Regions from separate parts of the Nocardiopsis sp. TRM 82005 genome, predicted to be linked through region 1. Evidence: riboswitches for the same ligand, from Rfam matches in the RefSeq annotation. Region 1 holds a riboswitch; the other holds the start of a gene.
The links. A riboswitch is a leader RNA that binds a small molecule or an ion and turns the genes downstream of it on or off. The one in region 1 is predicted to bind glycine.
Positions count from the first base shown of each region.

Region 2: linked by a shared signal. The riboswitch ahead of gcvT (glycine cleavage system aminomethyltransferase GcvT) and the one ahead of gcvP (aminomethyl-transferring glycine dehydrogenase) in region 1 are both predicted to bind glycine.

Region 1 covers NZ_JBWDTQ010000042.1:16,809-20,978, reverse strand. The annotation lists gene gcvP (aminomethyl-transferring glycine dehydrogenase) at 1-2,442, opposite strand, end outside; glycine riboswitch at 2,541-2,631, opposite strand; gene AC0T5L_RS25985 (MerR family transcriptional regulator) at 2,889-3,377, opposite strand; gene AC0T5L_RS25980 (bifunctional nuclease family protein) at 3,843-4,170, opposite strand, start outside.
Region 2 covers NZ_JBWDTQ010000023.1:110,637-114,806, reverse strand. The annotation lists gene gcvH (glycine cleavage system protein GcvH) at 1-349, opposite strand, end outside; gene gcvT (glycine cleavage system aminomethyltransferase GcvT) at 506-1,618, opposite strand; glycine riboswitch at 1,762-1,863, opposite strand; gene AC0T5L_RS18990 (penicillin-binding transpeptidase domain-containing protein) at 2,254-3,024, shown strand; gene AC0T5L_RS18985 (amidohydrolase family protein) at 3,234-3,875, shown strand; gene AC0T5L_RS18980 (3-deoxy-7-phosphoheptulonate synthase) at 3,906-4,170, opposite strand, start outside.

The DNA of each region.
Region 1 (4,170 bases):
GACCAGCCCGCCCGCACCGGTGTAGAGCACGGGGAAGTAGGGCTCCAGCCGCTTGGCCACGTAGTTGGCGGACAGCACCGCGATCTCGGTGGCCGAGCGCAGTCCCTGCTCCCCCATCATCCGCATGTACGCCCAGGAGATGGGCAGGATGCCCGCCGAGCCGAACGGGGCCGCGGAGACCGGCCCCACCCCCGTGTGCGGGCCCGCATCGGGCTGGCCCGGGTGGTTGGGCAGGAAGCCGGACAGGTGGGAGCGGACCGCGACCGGGCCCACCCCCGGACCGCCGCCGCCGTGCGGGATGCAGAAGGTCTTGTGCAGGTTCAGGTGGCTGACGTCGGCGCCGAACTCGCCCGGCTTGGCCCAGCCCAGCAGCGCGTTCAGGTTGGCGCCGTCCACGTACACCTGGCCGCCCGCCTCGTGCACCAGATCGCACACCTCGGTGATGGTGTCCTCGTACACGCCGTGCGTGGACGGGTAGGTGACCATGATGGCCGCCAGGTCGTCCGCGTGTTCGGCGGTCTTGGCGCGCAGGTTCTCCAGGTCGACGTTGCCGTTGTCGTCGCAGGCCACGACGGCCACGCGCATACCGGCCATGACCGCGCTGGCGGCGTTGGTGCCGTGCGCGGAGCTGGGGATCAGGCACACGTCGCGGTGTGCCTCGCCGCGCGAGTGGTGGTAGCCGCGGATGGCCAGCAGTCCGGCGAGTTCGCCCTGGGAGCCGGCGTTGGGCTGGAGGGAGACCGCGTCGTACCCGGTGACCTCGGCCAGCCAGGCCTCCAGGTCGCGGATCAGGGCCACGCTACCGGCGGCCTGGTCCAGCGGCGCGAGCGGGTGCAGGCCCGCGAACTCCGGCCAGGTGACCGGCTCCATCTCGGTGGTGGAGTTGAGCTTCATGGTGCACGAGCCCAGGGGGATCATCGTGCGGTCCAGCGCCAGGTCCCGGTCGGACAGGCGGCGCATGTAGCGCAGCAACGAGGTCTCGCTGCGGTGGGTGTTGAACACCGGGTGGGTCAGGTAGTCGACTTCGCGGGCCAGCCCCGCGGGCAGGCGGTCAGCGGTTCCGTCCACGCTCAGGCGCACTCGGGAGGAGCCGCGCTCGGCCTCGCCGAAGGCGGCCAGGACCTTCTCCAGGTCGGCCGGGGCGGTGGTCTCGTCCACGCTCACACCGACCGTGTCCTGGTCGACGGCCAGCAGGTTGTACCCGGACTCCAGCGCGGACTCCACGACGCGGGCGGCGCTGGGCACGCGCACGCGCAGGGTGTCGAAGTAGGCGGAGTGCACGAGCTCGAAGCCGCGCTCGGTGAGAGCGGCGGCCAGGGCGGCGGTACGGGCGTGCACCTGGCGGGCGATCGCGCGCAGTCCGTCGGGGCCGTGGTAGACGGCGTACATCCCGGCCATGACGGCGAGCAGGACCTGGGCGGTACAGATGTTGCTGGTGGCCCTCTCGCGGCGGATGTGCTGCTCGCGGGTCTGTAGGGCCAGGCGGTAGGCGGGCTTGCCCGCGTTGTCCACCGAGACGCCGACCAGGCGGCCGGGCAGCTGGCGGCGCAGCTTCTCACCGACGGCCATGTACCCGGCGTGCGGGCCGCCGAAGCCGAGCGGGACACCGAAGCGCTGGGTGGAGCCGACCGCGACGTCGGCGCCCAGGTCCCCGGGGCTGCGCAGCAGGGTCAGGGCGAGGATGTCGGCGGCCACCACCGCGAGGGCGCCGCGTTCGTGCGCCTGGGCGATGACGGTACCGGGGTCACGGACCGCGCCGCTTGAGGCGGGGTACTGCACCAGGACACCGAAGGCGTCGCCGTCGGGCAGTCCCCGGGACAGGTCGGCGACCACGATCTCGATGCCCAGGGGCTCGGCGCGGGTGCGCAGCACCCGCAGGGTCTGGGGGAAGACGTCGGAGTCGACGACGAAGACGTCGGCCTTGCTCCGGGAGGCGCGCCGGGCAAGGGTCATGGCCTCGGCGGCGGCGGTGGCCTCGTCCAGCAGCGAGGCGCCGGAGACGGGCAGGCCGGTCAGGTCCGAGACCATGGTCTGGAAGTTGAGCAGGGCCTCCAGGCGGCCCTGGGAGATCTCGGGCTGGTAGGGCGTGTAGGCCGTGTACCAGGCGGGGTTCTCCATGATGTTGCGCAGGATGACCGGCGGGGTGAAGGTGCCGTAGTAACCCTGGCCGATCAGCGAGGTGCGCACGTCGTTGCGGGAGGCCAGGTCGCGCAGCTCGGCCAGGGCCTCGGACTCGCCGATCGCCTCGGGCAGGTCCAGCGGCGCGCTCTTCCCGGGCCCGGTGAGGATGGACTCGGGCACGGCGTCGGCCATGAGTTCGGCGGTGGAGCCGTAGCCGACGGTCTTGAGCATCTCCTGGGTCTCAGCCGGGGCGGGGCCGATGTGGCGGTCGGCGAACACCCTGGCGGGTTCGCCGGGGGTGTGCACGGGCTGGTCTGGCATGGAGACCTCCTGGTGACAGGGCCGAGTCTGATCGGCGGTGTTCCTCACGGTCTCCCCCTCTGTCACCGGGCACAGCGGTGCCCAGGCTTCAGAGCGGCCTACTCCACGCGGTCCATGGTGCCTGAGAGGTTACTGGGGAGTGTTGCCCCGTCGGCGCCCCGTTGGCGGGGTCTCTCTCGCGCGGCATCGACAGCCAGCTGACAGTCTGTACATGTGTACAACCAGGATGAATGTCGTTTTTCATCCCTGTTGTGACTACGACCGTACTCGATGGCCGCGCCGGGTACCGCCGCCGGTCAGGTGTTTCACTGGCTTGACGGCTTCGATCTGTCGGATCCTACGAACGGCTGCGGGGCTCCCGTGGCCGCGGCGGCCCGTCCGCCCCGCGCGCGATGCGGTTCGACCGCACGGGGAGGGCACGCGGTCCGCGGTGTGCCTCGGAGGGCTCAACCGGTGCGGCGTTCCCGGCGGCGCCTGGCCAGCTCGTCCACGGGCTGGGGTGCCACGGCGGGCAGGTCGGTCCGCTCCTCGGCGGGGACCACGCCCAGCGCCTCCTCCAGCTCGCGCCAGACGTTGGCCAGGGCCAGGCCGAACATGCCCTGTCCACGCTGCATGAGGTCGACGACCTCCTCGGGCGAGGTGCACTCGTAGACGCTGACGCCGTCGCTCATCAGGGTGATGCGGGCCAGGTCCAGGGCGGGGCGGCCGCGCAGGTGGTCGACCGCGGTGCGGATCTGCTGTAGCGAGATCCCGGTGTCCAGGAACCGTTTGGCCACCTTGAGCAACAGGATGTCGGGGAGGCTGTAGAGGGGGGCGTTGTGGGCTCCGGCACGCACGCTCGGCTCCACCAGGCCGGTCCTGGCCCAGTAGTCGAGCTGGCGGTAGCTGATCCCTGCGGCGGTACACGCCGCGGGGCCCCGGTACCCGACGTCCATAGGCAGCGCCACCACGTCCTCTTCGCACAGTAGGCCCTGCTGCCCCGCTAGCCGCAGCGCGAACCGCCTGTCATGGGGATCCCGCTCGCCGCCCGCTACCGCCACGCCGACCTCCGGCTTCTCGTCCCACGGCGGTCTCGACAGGGGATGTCCACTCAGGGAACGGGTGCGCCGCGGGTTCCACTGCAATGACGGTAGGACGGCCGACCGGCAGCGTCAACGACACCATGCGGCGCGTCGCCAAGTGCGCGCGGCGCTGGTGTCACAGAGCCGCCCGGTGGCGCCCCGTGCGCCTGCCGGGGTTTCGGCCCGAACCATTACGGCCATTTCCTTGTTCCAATCTATCACCGGCGCCCGGAACAAAGCCGCAGGTCGCGGCGTGTCCTCTCCGGTCACACCGAAAGCCACGCACAAGCGGGACCCGCGCCCACGCGCGGGTCCGTCAGGAGGAGCACGCCCCGGCACCTACTCCGTACGTCTGCCGAAGTCTTCGGGCGAGATGTTGTCCAGGAACTCCCGGAACGCCTCGACCTGGTCCTCCTGCTCGTCCGGGATCGGCATCCCGGCCTCTTCGATCACGTCCTCATGCGCGTAGATAGGCGTGCCCGTCCGTAATGCCAGGGCGATCGAGTCGGAGGGGCGCGCGCTCACCTCCACACCGTTGCTGAAAACCAGTTCGGCATAGAAGATGCCGTCGCTGAGGCCGGTGATGTTCACCGTGTTGAGCCCGGTGTCCAGGGCGTCGAGCACGTCCCGGAGCAGGTCATGGGTGAGTGGCCGGGCCGGGGCGACG
Region 2 (4,170 bases), on a different contig from region 1:
CCTCGGCGGAGAGCAGATCGGAGGGCTCCTCGGAGAGCCGCACCCTGAACAGCCACCCGGCCCCGAAGGGGGCGGAGTTGACCGCCTCGGGCTCGTTTTCGAGGGCCTCGTTGACCTCGACGACCTCGCCGCTGACCGGTGAGTAGATGTCACTGACGGACTTGGTGGACTCCACCTCGCCGCACGGCTCGCCCGCGGACACCTCGCTGCCGGCCTCGGGCATCTCGACGTAGACGATGTCACCCAGGGCCTCGGCGGCGAACGAGGTGATCCCGACGGTGGCGACCCCGTCCTCGACCACGACCCACTCGTGTTTGGCGGTGTAACCCAGCTCCGTGGGAACGCTCACTTCAACTCTCCTTGGAGGTGTTCCATTTTCCTGCCGCGCGCCCGTACGGCTGCCCGGCCCGGCCTACGCCCGGTCGCGCCCCGTGCGTGCGGGTCCCTCCGTGGGGGATCCCGCCGCGCGGGGCGTGCGGGCCTTCGGGGTGTGAAGGCCCCTGCTCTACGACTGCCGCTTGTAGAACGGCAGTTCGACCACGTCGACGTCCTCGCCCCGTCCGCGCACGTCCACGGTGAACGTGCCGGTCGAGGTGTCGAGGTCGCCGTCCACGTAGGCCATGGCGATGGGGCGGCCCAGGGTGGGAGAGGGCGCGCCGCTGGTGATGGTTCCGACGACCGTGCCGTCGCGCAGTACGTTCTGGTCCTTGCGCAGCGGGCGGCGACCGCGTGCGAGGAGGCCGATGAGGCGGCGGGGACGGGAGGTGCGCGAGGCTTCCTCCAAGGCGGCCCGGCCCACGAAGTCGCCCTTGTCGAACTTGACCACCCGGCCCAGGCCGGCGTCGAAGGGGGTGAGGTCGGCGGTGAGCTCCTGCCCGTACAGCGGCATCCCGGCCTCCAGGCGCAGGGTGTCGCGGGCCGAGAGCCCGGCGGGCACGAGGCCGTGCTTCTCCCCTTCGGCCAGGAGGGCGTCCCACACCTTGGGGGCCCGCGTGGCGGGCCTGACGAAGATCTCGAAGCCGTCCTCGCCGGTGTAGCCGGTACGGGCGAGCAGGACGGGTTCACCGGCGACGGTGTGCTCGTACCCGGCGTAGTAGCGGATGTCGTCCAGGTTCGCGTCGGTCAGCGGCGCCAGGACGTCCACGGCGCGCGGACCCTGGACGGCGATCAGGGCGTGGTCGGCGGACTCGTCGGCGACCTCGGTGTCGAAGCCGGAGGCCCGCTCGGCCAGGGCGGAGGCCACGACCGGCACATTGGCGGCGTTGGCCACGACGAGGTACTCCTCCTCGCCGAGCCGGTAGACGATGAGGTCGTCCAGGACCCCGCCGTCCTCGGCGGTGATCATGCTGTACCGGGCCCGGCCCACCTTGACCCGGGACAGGTGCCCCACCATCGCGTAGTCCAGGGCGTCGGCGGCCTGCGGTCCGGTCAGCCGGATCTCACCCATGTGGGAGAGGTCGAACAGGCCCGCGGCCTCGCGCACCGCCCTGTGTTCGGCGGTCTCGCTGCCGTAGCGCAGCGGCATGAGCCATCCGGCGAAGTCGACGAGGGTGGCGCCGGCCTTCTCGTGGGCCTCGCGCAGCGCCGTGGCGCGCGGCGCGGATGCGGGCTCTGACATGGGAACTCCCGAGAGGATGGGCGTCGTGACGTACGTGGCGTTGCCATCCTCCCCCTCTGTCATCGGTGCCTGAGAGCTTCGCCATGCCTCGGCGTGGCTTGCACCTTCGGCGAGAGACGGTCGTCCCTGCTTTCCAGAGTGGTCTCGCCCGTACGGTCCACTGTGCCTGAGAGGTTGTCTTCGGGGAGGAATTGCTCCTTCGGCGGCCCGTGCTGGATACGCGGGCACTCTCCCGTACGGGGTCAGCAACACGTTCAGCCTAGCAGCGGCCGCACACGGCCCCCAAGAGTGCCCGGAGCTGCCCCCGGTGGAGCCGTGGCCGCCCGCCTCCGAGCCCGGCACCTCGCCGGACCCCGGACCGGTGTCCCCGCCGTCACCGCCCTCTGGCGGGGTCGAGAGGTTAGCGTGTGCCGAGGACGGGCTTTTGTCGTGTGGAGGGGATGGCGAATGCGAACCGACACCGGGGACGGGTCCCGGAGGCTGCGGGGGACGGTACGCGGCCTGCCCGCGCTGGCCGCCGGATGCGTCCTCACCCTGGCCGCGGGGACCGGGTGCGCCGAGTCCGGGCAGGGCGGCGGGCCACGGGAGACGGGGATCCGGCCGGGTCCTCCGGGGACGGCCCGGAGGCCGGTGCCCTGACCCGGGGCGACGTGGCCGCCGAGGAGCGCGAGGACCTGGAGGCGGTGTTCTCCGAGGAGGGGGTCGTGGGCGCCTTCGCGCTCTACGACGTGCGGGAGCGGAGGGCGACCGTGGTCGGGCCCGAGGAGGCCCATGAGCGCGCGGTGCCCGCGTCCACCTTCAAGATCCCCAACACCCTGATCGGGCTACAGACGGGCGCGGTCGAGGACGTGGACGAGGTGCTGTCCTACGGCGGCGGGTCCCAGCGGGTGCCCGAGTGGGAGCGGGACATGTCCCTGCGTGAAGCCTTTCCCGCCTCCAACCTGTCCGTCTACCAGGAACTGGCCCGCAGGGTCGGGCACGAGCGGATGGTGACCTGGGTGGACCGATTCGACTACGGAAACCGGTCGGTGGGCGACGCGGACTCGGTGGACGGGTTCTGGCTGGACGGTCCGCTGGAGATCTCCGCCATGGAGCAGACCTCATTCCTGGCCGACCTGGCCCTCGCCGACCTGCCCGTGGACACGGAGCACCAGCGGGCGCTCCAGGAGATCGCCACCGTGGAGGAGGGCGACGGCTACACCCTGTGCGCCAAGACCGGGTGGGCCACGGGCGTCGAGCCCGCGCCGGGCTGGTGGGTCGGCTGGGTCGAGCGAGGCGAGGAACTGTACACCTTCGCGCTGCGTATCGAACTCGAGGAGGACGGGCAGGAGGAGTTGCGGGTGTCGCTGGGACGCGAACTGCTCGTGGAGCTGGAGGTCCTGCCGCCGGAGGCCGCCGGGGAGTGATCCCGTCGGGCCCGGGGCGGTCGGAGCGGCCGCGGACACCCCGGAGTACGGATCCGGGAGGCGCGGCGGCCTCGGGTCGTCTGGAGGGAGGGCACTGAGGTCCGAGGACACGACGGTCACGGTCCGGGGCGGGACCGTGTTCGACGGAACCGGCACCGGGCCGCCGTCCGGACTGGGTGGTCGTGGCGCGCGGCGGACGGATCGACTGGATGGGTCCCGCCGCGGACGCCCCGAGGATCGGCGGGCCGCACCACGAGATCGACGTGACCGGGTGCACCGTCCTGCCCGGGTTCGTCGACACCCACGTGCACATGGTCATGTCCGGCGACGGCATGAACCCGGCCGACCTGGTGGACCAGCCGCCGCACTACGGCTACGAGATCGGCGAGCGCGGGATCGACATGATGGGGGAGCGCGGCGCCTTCCTGGTGCCCACCCTGGCCACGGCCACCGCTCGGCCCGACCCGGCGAAGTCGGCGGACGACGCCGTAGCCAAGAAGCTCAGGCTCCAGGAACACCTGAGCGAGCGCGTGTCCGCGGCCCTGCGCGCCGGGGTGCGTGTGGCCCTGGGGACCGACTCCGGTGTCTGCTCGCACGGCCGCAACCTGCGTGAACTCGCACTGCTCGTGGAACACGGCCTGAGCACAGAGGCCGCCCTGTTCGCCGGGACCCGGGACGCGGCCGAACTCGTGGGCCTGGCCGACGAGATCGGCACGCTGGAGATCGGCAAGCGGGCCGACATCGTCGTCTGCGCCGGGGACCCCCTCACCGACATCGCGGTGGCGGCGGGCCCGAGCAGCATCACCGCGGTGGTCGAGGACGGGGCCGTGCACAAGGACATCCGCGCCTGAGCGGACGCGGATGCCCTCGCGTGTCCGTCGTCAGGCGGCGTTCTTGCGGCGCTGACGCACGGACTCGGCCAGCTGGGACAGCACCTCGCCGGTGGTCTCCCAACCCATGCACTTGTCGGTGATCGACTGGCCGTAGGTCAGGTCGGCCGGGTCCCCCAGCTTCTGGGCGCCCTCGACGATGAAGCTCTCCAGCATGACACCGACGATGCCCTTCTGGCCCTCGGCGACCTGGGCGGCGATCGCGGCGGTCACACCGGGCTGGCGGGTGTGGTCCTTGCCGCTGTTGGCGTGGCTG